3 regions of the Curtobacterium poinsettiae genome follow, and region 3 is predicted to be linked to each of the others. Evidence: predicted binding sites of a transcription regulator. Region 3 holds the regulator's gene; each other region holds the start of a gene.
The links. The regulator HrcA, encoded in region 3, represses chaperone genes, less so after heat shock. The targets are predictions, from matches to a motif close to TTNGCACTCGNNNNNNNCGAGTGCNAA.
Positions count from the first base shown of each region.

Region 1: the regulator HrcA is predicted to act here: its motif matches at 1,570-1,596, upstream of groL (chaperonin GroEL).
Region 2: the regulator HrcA is predicted to act here: its motif matches at 1,065-1,091, upstream of ACL00U_RS00235 (Hsp20/alpha crystallin family protein).

Region 1 covers NZ_CP178434.1:3,154,953-3,161,219, reverse strand. The annotation lists gene ACL00U_RS14880 (DUF3263 domain-containing protein) at 77-388, shown strand; gene ACL00U_RS14875 (LytR C-terminal domain-containing protein) at 385-996, shown strand; gene ACL00U_RS14870 (cold-shock protein) at 1,177-1,380, shown strand; gene groL (chaperonin GroEL) at 1,638-3,260, shown strand; gene ACL00U_RS14860 (hypothetical protein) at 3,583-4,479, shown strand; gene ACL00U_RS14855 (sensor histidine kinase) at 4,690-6,267, opposite strand, start outside.
Region 2 covers NZ_CP178434.1:54,024-60,290, forward strand. The annotation lists gene ACL00U_RS00225 (manganese catalase family protein) at 1-142, shown strand, start outside; gene ACL00U_RS00230 (hypothetical protein) at 212-538, opposite strand; gene ACL00U_RS00235 (Hsp20/alpha crystallin family protein) at 550-1,008, opposite strand; gene ACL00U_RS00240 (hypothetical protein) at 1,235-1,417, shown strand; gene ACL00U_RS00245 (MarR family winged helix-turn-helix transcriptional regulator) at 1,436-1,972, shown strand; gene ACL00U_RS00250 (TetR/AcrR family transcriptional regulator) at 2,106-2,720, shown strand; gene glgX (glycogen debranching protein GlgX) at 2,780-4,798, shown strand; gene ACL00U_RS00260 (Gfo/Idh/MocA family protein) at 4,943-6,058, opposite strand; gene ACL00U_RS00265 (sugar phosphate isomerase/epimerase family protein) at 6,055-6,267, opposite strand, start outside.
Region 3 covers NZ_CP178434.1:1,507,242-1,513,508, reverse strand. The annotation lists gene ybeY (rRNA maturation RNase YbeY) at 1-241, opposite strand, end outside; gene ACL00U_RS07135 (PhoH family protein) at 238-1,380, opposite strand; gene ACL00U_RS07130 (histidine triad nucleotide-binding protein) at 1,370-1,723, opposite strand; gene ACL00U_RS07125 (16S rRNA (uracil(1498)-N(3))-methyltransferase) at 1,762-2,496, opposite strand; gene dnaJ (molecular chaperone DnaJ) at 2,496-3,608, opposite strand; gene hrcA (heat-inducible transcriptional repressor HrcA) at 3,642-4,661, opposite strand; gene ACL00U_RS07110 (DUF4870 domain-containing protein) at 4,771-5,334, shown strand; gene hemW (radical SAM family heme chaperone HemW) at 5,372-6,267, opposite strand, start outside.

The sequences.
Region 1 (6,267 bases), 1.6 Mb from region 3:
GCCCCGTGCCAGGGTCCGGATCGACTCCACCCCTACGATGTGCGAGACCCGTTACCCGACCGTGATCGGAACCGCCGTGACCAGCCCCACCGACGAACGCAGCACTGAGCAGCTCAGCGAGCTCGCCCAGCGCGTGCTGTCGTTCGAGCAGGACCGGGCACGGCACGACCGCACGAAGGAAGCGGAGATCCGGGTCGAGTTCGAGATGTCGGCGGCGCGCTACTACCAGGTGCTGAACCGCGTGATCGACTCGCCCGCGGCACTCGCGTACGACCCGCAGCTCGTCAGCCGGCTGCAGCGGCTCCGGCACGCGCGCACCAGCGCCCGGGCCACGCGCAGCTTCGTCGCGCCAGGCGTGGCTCCCGAAGGACGTGAAGAGGAACGATGAGCACGAGATTCCCCCGAGACCGGTTCGACGACGTCGCCGACGGCCCGCGGGTCGGTGCGCACCGCGGTGCCCAGCGTCGCGGCCGTGGCTGGATCGCCTTCGCCTGGGCGGCACTCGCCACCGGGGTGCTCGTCGGCATCGGCGTGCTCGTGCTCGCGCTGCTGAACGGCAGCTACTCCTTCAACGGCTCGGACTCTCCGTCGGCGTCCACGTCGGCGTCCGCCACCGCGAAGCCCTCGGCGACGTCGAAGCCGTCCGCGTCCTCGTCGGCCGGATCGGGTTCCGCGGGGTCCGGCGCGGGCAGTGCCGCGGCCGCGACGCCGGCGCAGCAGGGCACCACCACCGTGGTGGTCCTGAACGGCACGACCACCACGGGCCTGGCAAGCCGGGCGAGTGCGGCGCTGACCGGTGCCGGCTGGCAGGTCGCCTCGACCGGTGACGCCGGCACGACGGGCTCGACGTCGACGATCGTCTACTACCAGCAGGCGTCGCAGGCGGCGGTCGCGCAGGGCATCGCGAAGCAGCTCGGGGTCACCGCGGTGCAGCAGTCGGCGGCGTTCCCGAACGCGGACGTGAGTGTCGTCCTCGGCGCGGACTACACCGGTTGATCCCGGCACCACCGCGTTTTTCGCGCATTGTGTGACGGGTGTGTTTCGGGCACGTTGATTTCTGCCGGAATCGACGTGAAACAACGTCACACCTCTTGCCTGATCCGGCGCGTTCGGTCAGAGTCCCATGCAGACGACGATCACGTCGTTCCGCACTGCAGTACCAGGGAGCAAGAGATCATGGCCAACGGAACCGTGAAGTGGTTCAACGCTGAAAAGGGCTTCGGCTTCATCACCGTGGATGGAGGGGGCCAGGACGTGTTCGTGCACTACTCGGCCATCGACATGTCGGGTTACAAGGTCCTCGAGGAGGGCCAGGCCGTCGTGTTCGACGTCGGGACCGGGTCGAAGGGCCCGCAGGCAGAGTCCGTCCGCCCCGCCTGAGCACCACCACTTCCAGAACGCGCCGTCCCGTCAGGGGCGGCGCGTTCGTCGTGTGCGGGGGTGAGGACGGGTGCGGGGAGCGCGACCGCGGCGGTGGTGCGGGGTCCGCCGGACGTGGCGTGTCCTGGGAAGTCGTCACGAGCCTCCCGACTGTGTTGCACTCGCACCCGTCGAGTGCCAGAATCGGCGTTGGCACTCGCTCACGCTGAGTGCCAGCACGACCCCCAAGACGACGTCCGGGAGGGACGAAAAACCACATGGCTAAGATCATTGCTTTCGACGAGGAGGCCCGCCGTGGCCTCGAGCGCGGCCTGAACCAGCTGGCCGACGCCGTGAAGGTGACGCTCGGCCCGCGCGGCCGCAACGTCGTCCTCGAGAAGAAGTGGGGCGCCCCCACGATCACGAACGACGGTGTCTCCATCGCCAAGGAGATCGAACTCGACGACCCGTACGAGAAGATCGGTGCGGAGCTCGTCAAGGAGGTCGCCAAGAAGACCGACGACGTCGCCGGTGACGGGACGACCACCGCGACCGTCCTCGCCCAGGCCCTCGTCCGCGAAGGCCTGCGCAACGTCGCCGCCGGTGCCGACCCCGTGTCGCTCAAGCGCGGCATCGAGAAGGCCGTCGCCGCCGTCTCCGACCAGCTCCTCGCCAACGCGAAGGACATCGAGACCAAGGACCAGATCGCCGCGACCGCGTCGATCTCGGCCGCTGACCCGACGATCGGCGCGCTCATCGCCGAGGCCATCGACAAGGTCGGCAAGGAAGGCGTCGTCACCGTCGAGGAGTCGAACACCTTCGGCACCGAGCTCGAGCTCACCGAGGGCATGCGCTTCGACAAGGGCTACCTGTCGCAGTACTTCGTCACCGACCCCGAGCGTCAGGAAGCCGTCTTCGAGGACGCCTACATCCTGATCGTCAACTCGAAGATCTCGAACATCAAGGACCTCCTGCCGGTCGTCGACAAGGTGATCCAGGCGGGCAAGCAGCTCCTGATCATCGCCGAGGACGTCGACGGCGAGGCCCTGGCCACGCTCGTCGTGAACAAGATCCGCGGCATCTTCAAGTCCGTCGCCGTCAAGGCTCCGGGCTTCGGCGACCGCCGCAAGGCCATGCTGCAGGACATCGCGATCCTCACCGGTGGCCAGGTCATCTCGGAAGAGGTCGGCCTCAAGCTCGAGAACGCGACGCTCGACCTGCTCGGTCGTGCCCGCAAGGTCGTCATCACCAAGGACGAGACCACGATCGTCGAGGGTGCTGGCGACGCCGAGCAGATCGCCGGCCGTGTCCGCCAGATCCGTGCCGAGATCGAGGCGACCGACTCCGACTACGACCGCGAGAAGCTCCAGGAGCGCCTCGCGAAGCTCGCCGGTGGCGTCGCCGTCATCAAGGCGGGTGCCGCGACCGAGGTCGAGCTCAAGGAGCGCAAGCACCGCATCGAGGACGCCGTCCGCAACGCGAAGGCTGCCGTCGAAGAGGGCATCGTCGCCGGTGGTGGCGTCGCCCTCATCCAGGCCGGTGCCGTCGCACTCGAGGCCCTCGAGCTCGAGGGTGACGAGGCGACCGGTGCGAACATCGTCCGCGTGGCCATCGACGCGCCGCTCAAGCAGATCGCGCTGAACGCCGGTCTCGAGCCGGGCGTCGTCGCCGCCAAGGTCCGCGAGCTCGAGTCGGGTTGGGGCCTCAACGCCGCGACCGGCGAGTACGTCGACCTGATCGCCGCCGGCATCATCGACCCCGCCAAGGTCACGCGTTCGGCGCTGCAGAACGCTGCGTCGATCGCCGGTCTGTTCCTGACCACCGAGGTCGTCGTCGCCGAGAAGCCCGAGCGCACCCCCGCTGCTCCGGCTGGCGACCCGACGGGTGGCATGGACTTCTAAGTCCGCCTGACGGAAGGGCCCCGCACGCTGCGCGTGTGGGGCCCTTCTGTGTGTGTGGGGGGTGCGGGCTGCGGGTGGGCCTGTTGGTCACGACACCCCGCTCAGGCTCGCGGCGCGGTCACGAACCGTCGGTTTGGCCGCTTCCCGTCGACACTTCGTGACCGTCCGGCGGCGCAGGAGCGGGGAGTCATGACCGGCTCGTGGATGCGGCTTGCTCGTGTCGCGCCTCACCACTCCCGCACAGGAGGCCCGACTCACCTCGTTCTCCACAGGTTCCGAGCGCAGGTGGTCGGCTCGCGTGCCCTGCAGCGACCATGACGGCATGCCAGCTGCCCGTCGCCTCCCCGCTCCGTTCGACCGATCCACCTTCCGCGTGGCCGATGCCGTGGGTGGTGGCATTCATCCGGAACGACTCCGACGTGCCGACCTGGCAGCCCCGGTCCACGGTGTCCGCGCTCCGATCGACTCGGTGGACTTCATCGACGCCGTCGCCCTGGTCATGCGTCCCGACCAGTTCTTCAGTCACACGACCGCCGCTGCGATCTGGGGTGCGCCACTGCCGCAGTCGGTGCAATCGCTCCGGACCGTGCACGTCTCCACTGTGGGAGACGGGGTCCGGATGCGTCGGCCGGACGTGATCGCGCACCGCATCCGTCGGCCGACCGTCGTCGAACACCGCGAGCGCCGGGTCAGTTCGCCCGCGCAGATGTGGTTCGAGTGCGCCGGTGTCGTGGACCGTGACGGCCTGGTCGCGATCGGGGACCACCTCGTCGGAGTGTCGGGTCTCGCGACTGCGGACGACCTCCGTGCTGCGATCCGTCCCGGCACACGCTTCGCGCTCGCTGCTCGGCGCGCGCTGGAACTCGTCCGGGCCGGGGCGGAGTCGCCGCAGGAGACCTGGCTCCGTCTGGCAGTGGTCGAAGCGGGGTTCCCCGAGCCGGAGCTGAACGTCGACGTGCACGACGGTGCGGGACGGTTCCTCGGCCGCGTCGACATGGCGTGGCCGGAGTTCGGCATCGCGTTGGAGTACGACGGCGATCACCACCGCGAGCGTGACACCTTCCGACACGATCAACGACGGGACAACGGGTTCGTGGTGAACGACTGGCTCGTGATCCATGCAACGGCGTCGGACGCCCACCGGCCCGCAGTGTTGTTCGAGCGGCTCCGGCAGGCGTTCGAGGTCCGTGCGGTCGGAAACCGTCGGCGCTCGGCGTGAGAGCGGCATGTGCCACGCGGACGAGTACTTCGTCGGGCGGTCACGACATGTCGTCGGCTGTGCGCCGGTCGGTCACGAACTGTCGGTCAGCGAGTGCGCAGACGACAGATCGTGACCACTCGGCGGCCGTGAACGGGGTGTTGTGACCAGCCGGGACGCCGCGGGACGGCCGGGACGCCGCGGGACACACGGCCCTCGCCGGTCAGGCGGTCAGGCGGCGAAGTCGCGGGGGAGCAGGGGGAGCCAGACGCGGAAGGTCGCGCCGCCGCCCTCGGTGTCGAAGACCTCGACCGAGCCGTGGTGCGCCGCGACGATCCCGGACACGATGGCGAGTCCGAGACCCGAGCCACCGGTGTCGCGTGCGCGCGAGGTGTCGGCACGCCAGAAGCGCTGGAAGATCTTCTCGCGCAGCTGCGGCGGGATGCCCTCACCGTGGTCGATCACGTCGAGGTGCGCCATGCCGCGCTCGTCGTCCACGCCGATGCCGATCTCGATCGGGTCGTCGTGCGCCGTGAACCGCATGGCGTTGCCCATCAGGTTCGTGACGATCTGGCGGATCTTGTTCTCCTCTGCCAGGACGATCGGCGGGCGCTTCGGCAGCACGACCGTGGGCAGCGGCGTGGTCTCGTCGGTCGGTGTGGCGCCGGCGTCGATGTTCATCGCGCGCGTGCGGCGGGCTCGGAGGCGCGCGATGGTCTGGCGCGAGAACGCGATCGGGCCCGTGGTGTTCGCCGAGGTCGGCGACACGGGCGGTGCCTCGCCGGTGTCCGGAGAGACGACGGACGACGGGGACGACGACGGACGGACGGCCTGCGGCACGCTCTCGCCGGTCAGGGAGTCCTCGACGAGGACCTGGATCTCGCGGTCGGGGTTGGAGGCCATGGTGTCGAGCGCCGAGTCGCGGGCGATGGCGACGAGGTCGACGGGGCCGAGCTCGAGCGGCTTGGACTCGTCGATGCGGGCGAGCTGCAGCAGGTCCTGCACGAGCAGGCCCATCCGCTGCGCTTCCTTCTCGATGCGCTCCATCGCCTGGGCGACGTCTTCTTCCTTGCGGAGGGCACCCATCCGGTACAGCTCGGCGTACCCGCGCAGGGACACAAGCGGGGTGCGGAGCTCGTGGGAGGCGTCCCCGACGAACCGGCGCATCTGGTCGATGGTGCGCTCACGGTCCTCGAACGCGGAGTCGATCCGCTCGAGCATCACGTTGAGGGAGCGGTTGAGCCGGCCGACCTCGGTGTTCGGGGTGTCGGCTTCGAGGCGCTGGTTGAAGTCACCGGCGGCGAACCGGGCCGCGGTGTCCTCGACGTCGCGCAGCGGGTCGAAGGTCGCGGTGACGAGCAGCCGGGTGAGCATGGCGCCGAGCAGGATGACCGAGGCGCCGAACCCGAGGAAGATCGCGGTGAACTTGCCGATCGTCTCGTCGGTGCCGGCACTGGAGACCGCGATGAGCACGTAGCCGGTCTCGGTGGTGCCGTCGGACTGGTTCTGCAGCGACGCCGGGATGATCTGGGCACGCCACTCGTGGTCGTGCTGGCTGTCGTAGAGCGAGATGCGCTGGTTCGACTGCGCGGCCTGCACCAGGGTGGCCTCGCGGACGTCGGGCCGACTCGACGCCTTCGTCTGGCAGATCCGGTCGCCGTCGGCGTCGTACGCGGCGACGTAGGCGCTCTGCGACACCACGACGGACAGCTTGCAGTACTGCTCGCCGTCACTGATGTTCTGGCCCTCGAGCTGCTCGGTCGTCTGCTTGACCGTGTTGTCGAGCTGCTGCATGAGGTAGGTGGACAG
Region 2 (6,267 bases), 1.5 Mb from region 3:
CTCGTACCACGACGGCCCCACGACCTCGGTCCCGATGCCCCCGCCCACCCACCCCGACGTCCGGCTGTACGGCACCACCGAGCTGCCGAACGTCGTCGAGAAGACGGCCGGCCTGGTGCAGGACACGCTGCACAAGGAGTAGTCCCGCAACCCACGGAACGACGGGAGGCCCGGCGCACGACGTGCACCGGGCCTCCTGTCCGTCAGCGGGTCACCGCACCGACGGGGTGGACCCGCCCACGGTCATCAGCGCCCCCGTCTCGGGTTCTTCGTCACGCGGCGCCTCGAAGATGCCCGAGTAGGCGCGGACGGCACTCCACCCCGCGATCAGCAGGGCCGTGCCGAGCACCGACGCGACCCAGGGCGCCAGGAGCGACTGCTCGAACAGCCGGGGCGCGGCGACCCAGGCCAGGAACGTGCCGGTCAGGCTGCCGGTGGCCCCGAGGAGCACGGCGGTGCGCCGGTCCAGGCTCGTCAGTGCGAGCGCCGCGGTGACGACGAGGACCGCGACCACCGCGTGCAGCAGGACGGACGTCATCGCTCAGCTCCTCACCCGGCGGCGGTGCCGGAACCGGCGGCACCGGAACCGACCGCGAGCTGCTCGGACCCGCCACCGACGGTGACGGCGATCTTGCGCGGCTTCGCGGACTCCTTGACGGGGATCGTGACGCTGAGCACGCCGTTGTCGTACCCGGCGGTGATGCGCTCGGCGTCGAGGCCGTCGCCGAGCGTCAGCTGCCGGACGTACGTGCCGGGCTGGCGCTCACGGGTGAGCCACTGCGAGCCCTCGGGCGCGCCCAGGGTGCGCTCGGCGCGGATGGTCAGGACGGAACCGTCCACGTCGATGTCGACCGAGCCCGGGTCGATGCCGGGCAGGTCGACGTCGAGGACGTAGTGGTCCCCGGTGCGGTACAGGTCCATCGGCATCGAGCGCGGGCCGGCGGCGGTGCCGAGGAGCGAACCCGCGAGTCGGTCGAGCTCGCGGAACGGATCGAAGTTCATCGTCATCGAAATCAACTCCTTCGTGGTTCTCGTTGAGTCCCCTCGACTCAACTGCCACCGTTTTAGCACTCGACCCTGGCGAGTGCCAAAAGAACGCTCAGAGGAAGCCGAGAACCACGCAGCGCGCAAAACGTACACAGCGCGAATGGTTCGTTGAACTGACCGTTCACTGTGTGAAAGAGTTCAGCCGTCCGAACGGGACACACGGCAAGCAAGAAGGGCGGGACAGGACATGCACAGCACGTACTCCGGGATGCCTCGGGTCGCGACGATCGGCAGCAGCCACACGCGCGTCGGCCTCACCGACCCGGCGGTCATCGACGCGTACGTCGCGCGTCGCATCCAGGACCCCTCGCTGCTCGCCGGTCGCTCCGAGCCGTCCTACGCGGACTTCTTCACCACGCCTGCCGTATAGCAAGGAGCGCATGACCCCATGCCGTTGACCGTCGTCCGTCGAGAGCACGTCCACCTCTACACCCGCGAACCCGAGTCGCGGGCCGCGAAGACCGCCGTCGACGCGTTGCTCCGCCTGCAGCACGCCGAGGACCAGCAGATCGAGTCCGCCCGCATCGACAGCGGCCTGACGAAGAACGAGTTCCTCGCCGTCCGGTACCTGCTGCAGGCCCACCGGGACGGCCGCACGACGGGCCCGAAGGACCTGGCCGTCATGCTCGCCGTCTCGAACGCGTCGGTCACCAAGATCGTCGACGGGCTCGTGCAGAAGGGGCTGCTGTCCCGCGCGGCGCACCCCACGGACCGCCGTGCGCAGGTGCTCGCCCCCACGGACCAGGCCACCGAGAAGATCGACGCCTCGTACGCACGGTTCCACGAGGCCGTCGTCCAGGTGCTCGAGCAGCTGCCCGACGCGGACAACGCCGTCCTCGCCGACTCGCTCACGAAGATCGTCGACGCGCTCGCCGCGGGCTCGCCCGCGCCGGTCGACGAGTACACGGTCGACGACCAGGACTGACGCGAGCGCGCCCGGCTGACGCGACCCGACGGGTGCGGCGCGACCGCGATGCGGACGGGAGGCCCGTGGTGCGCCCGCCACGGGCCTCCCGTCCGACGGTGGCGTAAAAACCTTCCAACGGTAAGTTGGGTGCATGACCCACCCCGCGGACGACGCCGACGCGGCCCAGCCGCGCCGCGGCGGGTACCGCAAGGGCGCCGAGCGGCGCACCCAGATCCTCGACGAGATGATCCGCATGGTCGCGGAACAGGGGGTCGACGCTTCGTCGCTCCGTTCCGTGGCCGAGGCCCTCGGGATCACGCACGCGGCACTCCGCCACTACTTCCCGAGCCGCGACGAACTGCTGCTCGCCGTCTACCGGGAGCACGAGGTCCGCGAGCAGGGCGCACCCGACCGGATGAAGTCGGCGATCGGCGACATGCGCGAGAGCGCGTCGCGCAACCGTGCCGTGCCGGGGCTGGTGCAGCTGTACACGACCCTCGCCGCCGACGCGGTGCAGGAAGGCCACCCGGCCACGCGCGACTTCATGCGCGAACGCTTCGCCCGGCTGCGCGCCGAACTCGCCGTGCTCATCGAGGCGGACCAGGCGAGCGGACGGATCCGCACCGACCTGGACCCGGTCGACCTGGCGAGCCTGAGCATCGCGGCGTCCGACGGGCTGCAGGTGCAGTGGCTGCTCGACCCCGACGCCGTCGACGGTGAACGGGTGCTGCGGTTGCTGGAGCAGCTGGTCCCGCCGGTGCGCTGAGCGGCCAGGGGTACGGCCAGACTGCCGGTGGCACAGCGACCGGCCGGTAGAAGGGCAGCATGACCACTTCCACGCGCACCCCGCTCGGCGTCACGCTCGTCGACGGGGGCGCCAACGTCGCCCTGTTCTCGAGCACCGCCGAGCGCGTCGAGTTCTGCACCTTCGACGACGACGGCACCGAGCACCGCACCGAGCTCCGCAACCGCACCGGCTACACCTTCCACGACGTCGTGCCCGGCGTGGCCGTCGGCACCCGCTACGGCTTCCGCGTGCACGGCGCGTGGGACCCGGCGAACGGCCTGCGTCACAACGGCGCGAAGCTCCTGCTCGACCCCTACGCCACCGCGATCGACGGCGAGTACGAGTGGGGCCAGGCGCTCTTCGGTCACGACATGAACGACCCCGAGCAGCTCGACGACACCGACTCGGCCGGCGCGATGCCCAAGTCCGTCGTCGCCGACCGGTCCTTCGACTGGGACGGCGACAGCCTGCTGCGGACCCCGCTCACCGAAACCGTCGTGTACGAGGTGCACGTCAAGGGCTTCACGAAGCAGCACCCGGACGTCCCCGAGGAGATCCGCGGCACCTACGCCGGCATGGCCCACCCGGCGGCGATCAAGCACCTGACCGACCTCGGCGTCACCGCGGTCGAGCTGCTGCCGACGCACCAGTTCGTGCAGGACTCGACGCTGCTCGACAAGGGGCTCCGCAACTACTGGGGCTACAACAGCATCGGCTTCTTCGCGCCGCACGACGAGTACTCGTCCTCGGGCACCGCCGGGCAGCAGGTCGCCGAGTTCAAGTCGATGGTCAAGGCCCTGCACGCCGCGGGACTCGAGGTCATCATGGACGTCGTCTACAACCACACCGCCGAGGGCAACCACATGGGCCCGACGCTGTCGTTCAAGGGGATCGACAACCAGTCGTACTACCGGCTGGTCGAGGGTGACGAGGCGAACTACTTCGACACCACCGGCACCGGCAACAGCCTGAACGTCGGACACCCGGCAGCGCTCGGGCTGATCATGGACTCGCTCCGCTACTGGGTCGAGGAGATGCACGTCGACGGCTTCCGGTTCGACCTGGCCACGACCCTCACCCGCCAGGACGGCGAGGCCGAGAAGCACTCCGCGTTCCTCGACATCATCCACCAGGACCCCGTGCTGCGCGAGGTCAAGATGATCGCCGAGCCGTGGGACACCGCCGGCTACCAGGTGGGCGGGTTCCCGGCCGACTGGTCCGAGTGGAACGGCAAGTACCGCGACGACCTGCGCTCCTTCTGGCGTGGTGACGAGGGTGCGCTGGGCGACGCCGTCCAGCGGGTCCTGGGCAGCCCGGACGTCTACGAGGGGTCGCGCCGATCACCGCTCTGCTCGGTCGACTTCGTCACCGCCCACGACGGTTTCACCCTGGCCGACCTGACGATGTACGCCGACAAGCACAACGAGGCCAACGGCGAGGACAACAACGACGGCGAGAGCGACAACACCTCGTTCAACGGCGGCATCGAGGGCCCGACCGACGACGGCGCGGTGAACGACTACCGCGACCGGCAGCGCCGCAACTTCCTCGGCACCCTGCTGCTCTCCGCCGGCGTCCCGATGATCCTGGGTGGCGACGAACTCGCCCGGTCGCAGGGCGGCAACAACAACGCGTACTGCCAGGACGACGAGATCTCGTGGTTCGACTGGGCCGCCGCCGACAACGACCTGCTCGCCTTCACCACGGCGGCGATCGCGTTCCGTCGACAGCACCGGGCACTGCGTCCGGAGTGGTTCCGCACCGCGCCCGGTGACTCGGAGTCGACGGTGAGCGTGCTCCGCGCCGACGCCGCCGGGTTCGAGGACGGCGACTGGGCGGACGGTGGCAACCGGGCCGTGACGCTCGTGCTGCACCAGGGGGACGACACCGTGGCCGTGCTGCTGAACGCGTCGGGCACCACGGTGGAGTTCACGCTGCCGGAGCGTCCGGGCGGCGGCAACTGGTCGCTCGGGCTGTCGAGCGACCCCGACCAGGCCGTGGTGGGCGACGCGGCGACGCTGCTCGTGCGCGACGCGTCCTTCACCGCGCTGGTCTGACGCGGGGCGCGGCGCTCGCGCGGGCTCGCTCGCGCGGGCGGGGCGCTCGCGCGGCTTCGCTTGGTGAGCAGAAATGGTCGGGTTCCCGGTGGGGACCCGACCATTCCTGCTCACGAAGTGGTGCTCGTGGTGCGCGCGGCGCTCCTAGGCGTTCGCGCCCGCGGTCAGCACGGCTGCCGCGGGGTCGAAGTCCTCGGGCAGCGGCGGGATCGCGTCCACGGTCGACGTGATGTCGACGGCGGAACCCGACTCGGCCGCGTCACGGATGCCGAGCAGGACGTCGAGCACGTGCAGCGCGACGGCGCCGGAGGCACGCTCGGGGCGGTCCTCGGCGATGGCGCGGGCGAGTTCGACGACACCGGTGCCACGGCCCCAGGTGGAGCCGACCGCCTCGAGCGTCTCGGGCTCGTCCTGCCCGTAGCGCCAGAGCTGCGACGAGCCCTCGAAGGTGTTCGGGTCGGGCAGCGAGATCGTGCCGAGCGTGCCGTTGATCTCGACGAAGCCCATGCGCGGCAGGGCGTGCTGGAACGAGAACGTCGACTGTGCGGACTGCCCGCCGGCGAACTCGATCAGGGCCGCGTGGTGCGTCGGGACCTCGACCGGGAACGTCTCGCCGGCGCGGGGGCCGGACGCGATCGTGCGACGGTCGAGCGACTTCGACGAGACGGCCTGCACGCGCGAGGCGGTGCCGAACGCGTGCACCAGGGTCGTCACGTAGTACGGGCCCATGTCGAACAGGGGGCCGGCACCGGTGGCGAACAGGAAGTCCGGGTTCGGGTGCCACGCCTCGGGTCCGGGGACGTGGAACAGCGTGGTCGCGGAGAGCGGCTCACCGATGTCGCCGCGGGCGATGGCACGGAGCGCCGTCTGGATGCCCGCGCCGAGCACGGTGTCCGGAGCGGTCGCGACGCGCAGGCCCTTGGCCTTCGCCGACTCGAGCACCGCCGCGGCCGACGCGTGGTCGGTGGCGATCGGCTTCTCGCTCCAGACGTGCTTGCCGGCGTCGATGATCTGCTGGTCGACCTCGGCGTGTGCGGCCGGGATCGTCAGGTTGATCACGATCGAGATGTCGTCGCGGGCGAGGAGCTCCTCGACCGTGCCGGACGCGGCAACGCCGTACTCCGCCGCCTGGGCAGCAGCGCGGTCGAGCAGCACGTCGGCGACGAAGCGGACCTCGACGTCGGCGAACTTCGTCAGGTTCTCGAGGTACTGGGTGGAGATGTTGCCGGCACCGATGATGCCGATCCCGACGCGGCTCACTTGTCGTTGTCCTTGAGCCAGGTGAGGGACTCGGTGATGCCCTCGAAGACGTCGCCCTTGTACGCGTCGAACTCGACCACGCGGATGGCCTCGGGTGCGGCGGCGAGGATGGCGGCCACGTCGACGTCGCCCTGGCCGGCGGGGGTCTGGTTCTCGAAGGCGCGCTGCAGTGCCTCGGGCACGATCAGGGCGCTCTCGGACGAGGGCAG
Region 3 (6,267 bases):
GCGTCGGGTCGTCCTCGGTGCCGGGCCGCAGTTCGTCCATCGGGAAGCTCAGGACGTCCGTCGGGCCGGGCTCGTCCATCCACCGCACGTGCAACTGCTCCATCGCGCCCTCGTCGACCAGCACGATCGCGAGCTCAGCGTCGGCGTGGACGTGCATGGCGTCCAGGGCGAACGCGGCGAGCCGCTGGATCGCGGCCTCGTCCACCTCGACGCCGGACTCGTTGTTGAGCTCGATGCTCACCGGTTGCCTCCTCGGGCGTCGTTCTGGGGGTACGGGGGCCGTGCGCGGTCCTGCGGCGGGCGCCCACGACGCTCGGCGCGGTTGGCGCCGTCGGGGTTGCCGACCGGAGCGGTTCCGCGGCCGCCGGGGCGCTGGCCGGCCTGCTCGGCGAGGCGCTCTTCGTCGTAGACCGTGTAGGCGTCGACGATCCGACCGACGAGGGTGTGGCGGACCACGTCCTCGCTGCCGAGACGGGCGAAGTGGATGTCCTCGACCTGGTCGAGGATGCGGGTCACGAGCCGGAGACCGGACACGTTGCCCGGCAGGTCGACCTGGGTGATGTCACCCGTGATGACCATCTTCGAACCGAACCCGAGACGGGTCAGGAACATCTTCATCTGCTCGGGCGTGGTGTTCTGCGCCTCGTCGAGCACGACGAACGAGTCGTTCAGGGTCCGACCACGCATGTACGCCAGCGGGGCGACCTCGACGGTGCCGGCCGCCAGGAGCTTCGGGACGAGCTCCGGGTCCATCATCTCGTTCAGGGCATCGTAGAGCGGCCGCAGGTAGGGGTCGATCTTGTCGGTGAGCGTGCCCGGCAGGAAGCCGAGCCGCTCGCCGGCTTCAACCGCGGGACGCGTCAGGATGATCCGGTTGACCTCGCGCCGCTGCAGCGCCTGCACGGCCTTCGCCATCGCCAGGTAGGTCTTGCCGGTCCCGGCCGGGCCGATGCCGAACGTGATCGTGTGCTCGTCGATGGCGTCGACGTAGGCACGCTGCCCGTCGGTCTTCGGCCGGACGGACTTGCCGCGGCTCGAGACGATGGGGGTGCCGAAGGTGTCGGACGGCTTGCGGTCGTCGTCGAGGATCCGTGCGGACATCGGGATGTCGGACGGGCCGATCTCCTGCCCGCGCTTGACCATGCCGACGAGCTCGTCGACGAGCGCCTTCGCGCGGGCGACGTCGCGTTCGGGGCCGGTCAGCGTGACCTCGTTGCCACGGACGACCACCCGGACACCCGGGTACTGGCGCTCGACGGTCTTGAGCAGTCGGTCCTGGGGGCCGAGCAGCTGCACCATGGCGATGCCGTCGACCTGGAGCGAGACGGAGACGGGCTGTTCGTCGGCGGCGGTGGGCTGTGCTGGTTCGTTATCCGGCAAGGGTGCCTTCCTGCAGTTCACCTGCGAGTACGTGCGCGTGCACGTGGAACACGGTCTGACCGGCGGCTTCGCCGGTGTTGAAGACGAGTCGGAACTGGCCGTCGGCGCGCTCGTCGGCGATGCGCTGCGCCGTGGCGACCACGTGGGCCAGGAGGTCGGGGTCCCCCGCGGCGAGCTCCGCGACGTTCGCGTACTGCTCCGTCTTGGGCACGACGAGCACGTGGACGGGGGCCTTGGGCGCGATGTCCTCGATCGCGATGACACGGTCGTCCTCGGCGACGATGGTCGCCGGGATCTCGCGCGCGATGATCTTGGAGAAGACGCTGGGCGTGCTGGTGCTCATGGCTCCATCGTAGGACGCGTCCGACGGCGGGGTCCGGCTCACCAGCGGCCCAGTCGCGCCTGCAGGACAGCGAGTGCCGCCGGTCCTGCGGTGGAGGTGCGGAGCACGCTGTCGCCGAGTCGGACACGCACCGCACCGGCGGCCTCGAGCCGGTCGAGCTCGGCACCGTCGATGCCGCCTTCGGGTCCGACGACGAGCGCGATGTCCTCGGCGTCCGTCGGTGGTTCCCAGGTGGCGAGCCGCACGGTCGCGGTGGGGTCGAGCAGGACGAGTGCGGTCCCTGCTCCGAGGGCCGACACGAGCTGGCCCGTCGTCGCGAGCGGTGCCACCGCAGGGACGCGCGGACGGATTGCCTGCTTCGCCGCCTCGTGCGCGATGGCGGCCCACCGCGCACGACCCTTCTCGACCTTCGCGCCGTCCCACCGGGAGACACTGCGCACAGCCGACCACGGCACCACCCGGTCGACACCGATCTCGGTCGCCGCCTGCACGGCCATCTCGTCGCGGCCGCCCTTCGCCAGTGCCTGCACCAGCGTCAGCGACGGACGCGGTGCGTCCTGGTGCTCGAGGGTCTCGACCGCGAGCTCCAGCGTGTCCTTGCCGAGTGCCGTGACCGGTCCGGACACCACGGTGCCCCGACCGTCGGCGATCCGCAGGACCTCGCCGACCCGGACCCGCGCGACGGAGACCGCGTGCCGGCCCTCGGCGCCGTCGAGCGACACCGTGTCGCCGACGACGACGTCGAGCGAGTCGACGAGGTACAGCGACGCCATCAGTGGTTGAAGAAACGGTCGCGGAGCTTGCCGAACATGCCCTGCTGGAACCGGGCGAGCTGCGGAGCCGTCGTCTTGTGCGACTTCGCCAGCTGCTCGACCAGCTGCCGTTCCTTGTGGGACAGCTTGGTCGGGGTGACGACCTGCACGCCGACCCGCAGGTCACCGCGGCCGTTCCCGCGCAGCTTCGTGATGCCGCGGTCCTTGATGACGAGGACGTCGGCGCTCTGCACACCGGGTCGGATCTCGAGCTCGACCGGACCGTCGAGGCCGTCGATGGTGGTGGTCGTGCCGAGGACGGCGTCGGTCATGCCGACCTCGAGCGTGGCCAGCAGGTCGTCACCGTCGCGGCTGAAGACGTCGTCGTGGCGCACGCGGATCTCGAGGTACAGGTCACCGGACGGGCCACCGGCCGGACCGACCTCGCCCTGGCCCGGCATCTGCAGCCGCAGTCCGGAGTCGACGCCGGCGGGGACGTCCACCGGTACGGTGCGACGGGCGCGGACGCGGCCCTGGCCCTGGCAGGTCGGGCAGGGGCTCGGGATGACGGTGCCGTACCCGCGGCAGGTGCCGCACGGGGCGCTCGTCACGACGTTGCCGAGGAGCGACCGGACCTGGCGCTGGATGTGCCCGGAACCGCCGCAGATGTCGCACGTGCGCGGGCTGGTGCCCGGTGCGCAGCAGGAGCCGTGGCAGGTCTCGCACAGCACGGCCGTGTCGACCTCGACGTCCTTGTGGGTGCCGAAGACGACCTCGTCGAGGTCGACCTCGATGCGGAGCAGGGCGTCCTGCCCCCGTTCGGCACGGCTGCGGGGGCCGGAGCCACGTCCGCCGCCACCGCCACCACCGAAGAAGGCGTCGAAGATGTCGCTGAAGCCGCCAGCACCGCCTCCGAAGGGGCTGTCGGCCTGCGGTCCGGCGTCGTACCGGCGTCGCTGCTCGGGGTCGCTCAGCACGTCGTACGCGTGCGTCACGTCCTTGAAGCGCTCGGCGGCGTCGGGTGCCGGGTTCACGTCCGGGTGGAGCTCACGCGCCAGGCGGCGGTAGGCCTTCTTGATGTCGGCATCGGAGGCGTCTCGCTGGACGCCGAGGACGTCGTAGTGGTCTGCCACGTATCCCTCAGTCGGTTGGGTTCGGTCGGTTGGTCAATGTTCGCCCAGGAGTTTGGACAGGTACCGGGCGACGGCCCGGACGGCCGCCATGTTCGTGCCGTAGTCCATCCGGGTCGGTCCGAGGACGCCCAGTCGGGCCACCTCGCCACCGGCCAGGTAGCCGCCGGCGACGATGCTCGTGGCGTCGAGCCCGTACTCGGCGTTCTCGACGCCGATGCTGGCCGCCACCGCGATGTCGTCCACCTGCATCTCCCCGAACAAGCGGAGCAGGGTGACTTGTTCCTCGATCGCTTCGAGCACGGGGAAGAGGCCGCCGGAGAAGTCCTGCTCGCTCTTCGCCAGGTTCGCCGCACCGGCCATCAGCAGGCGGTCCTGCCGGTTCGCAGCGACCTGCTCGATGAGCGTGGCGACGACGACCCCGCCGAGCGTCTGGGCGTCGGGGCGGAGCTGCTGCGGCACGGCCCGGAGTGCGGTCGGGACGTCCTGCAGCAGGAGCCCCACCGTGGCGCCGTTCACCACGGTGCGGAGTTCGCCGAGCGAGTCCTCGTCGAGCGCGACGTCGGTCTCGACCACGCGCTGCTCGACCCGGGCGGTGTCGGTGATGAGCACCACCATCAGCCGGGCGTCACCGAGCCGCACCAGCTCGACGTGCTGCACGCGGGCGCGCACCATCGACGGGTACTGCACCAGGGCGACCTGGTTCGTGAGCTGGCTGAGCAGCCGGACGGTGCGCCCGAGGACTTCGTCGAGGTCGTTCGGGGCGCCGAGGAAGGTCTCGATGGCGTGCCGCTGCGCGCTGGAGAGCGGACGGGCACCGGCGAGGTGGTCCACGAAGAGGCGGTATCCCTTGTCGGTCGGTACGCGACCGGACGAGGTGTGCGGGGCCGCGATGAGCTGTTCGTCCTCGAGCAGGGCCATGTCGTTGCGGATGGTCGCGGCGCTGACCCCGAAGGCGTGCCGCTCGACGATGGTCTTCGACCCGACGGGTTCACGCGACGCCACGTAGTCGCGCACGATGGCCTTGAGGACCTCGAGGCTGCGTTCACTGACCACGAGCGTCTCCTTCCCGATCGACCTGGCACTCGGACGTGTCGACTGCTGATCCTACGCCCGACCGCTGACGGCCCGGGACTTCCGGGCGGTCGGCCGATACGCTTCCGCCATGACCTACGGACAGCAGCCCGGCGGCCCTTCCGACCAGCAGCCCGGCGGGCCGCAGCAGCCCGGCGGGCCGCAGCAGCCCGGCGGGCCGCAGCAGCCCGGCGGGCCCCAGCAGCCCAGTGGCCCCCAGCAGCCCGGGGGCCAGTACGGCCCCGGCCCCGGCGGGCCGCAGCAGCCCGGCGGCCCCCAGTACCCCGGCGGGCCCCAGTACCCCTCCGGGTACACCCCGCCCCAGCCGATGAGCCCCGAGGACCAGCGCCTCTGGGCGACGCTGACGCACATCGGCGGCATCTTCTTCACCGTGGTCGCACCGCTGGTGGCCTACCTGGTCCTGCGCGACCGCGGCGGCTTCATCCGCGAGCACACCCGGGTCGCCCTGAACTTCCACATCACGATGGCGATCGCCTACGTGGTCGGTTCCCTCACCTCGGTGTTCGGGGTCGGGCTCCTGATCATCTTCGCCGCGGGCATCGTGTCGCTGATCTTCAGCATCATGGCCGCGATCGCCGCGAACCAGGGCCAGTTCTACCGCTACCCGCTCTCGATCGAGTTCATCAAGCAGTAAGCGGCACGCACTCGGCAGCAAGCAGTGCGCACGCCGCTCAGTCGAGCAGCTCCCGCACCACCGCGTCGGCGAGCAGCCGACCCTGCAGGGTCAGGTCGATGCGTCCCCGCACCGCGGCCGACCCGTCCACGAGCCCGCGTGCGATGAGGCCGGCGACCCGGCCACGGGCCTCCTGGCGGATCTCGCTCGTGGCGAGCTCCCCGCGGACCCGCGCGGCGAGCAGCAGGCGCTCGACGTACCGCGTCTCGTCGTCGATGGTCTCGCGGCCGGCGGCCGGCGACTCCCCCGACAGCACCCGGTTCGCGTAGGCGGCCGGGTGCTTGACGTTCCACCAGCGGGTACCGGCGACGGCGGAGTGCGCACCGGGGCCGACGCCCCACCAGTCGTGGCCCTTCCAGTAGGACAGGTTGTGGCGACTCGCGTGCCCGTCGCCGCGCGCCCAGTTCGAGACCTCGTACCAGGAGTAGCCGGCGTCGCCGAGCACCTGGTCGGCGAGCTCGTACATGTCGGCGGCCAGGTCGTCGTCGGGGGCGGGGAGCTCACCGCGGGCGACCATGCGGCCCATCGCGGTGCCGTCCTCGACGATGAGCGAGTAGGCCGACACGTGGTCGGGCTCGCACGCGATCGCGGCGTCGAGCGAGGTCCGCCAGTCGGCGAGCGACTCCCCCGGCGTGGAGTAGATCAGGTCGAGCGAGACGTCGAGCCCCTGCTGCTTCGCGAGGTCGACGACGACGGGGACCCGCAGGGGGTCGTGCGTTCGGTCGAGCGTGGCGAGCACGTGCGGCACCGCGGACTGCATCCCGTAGCTGATCCGGTTGAACCCGCCGGCCCGCAGGGTCTCGAGCGACGCCGCGTCGACGGAGTCGGGGTTCGCCTCGGTGGTGACCTCGGCCCCGGGCAGGATGCCCCACGTGTCGTCGATCGCCCGCAGGA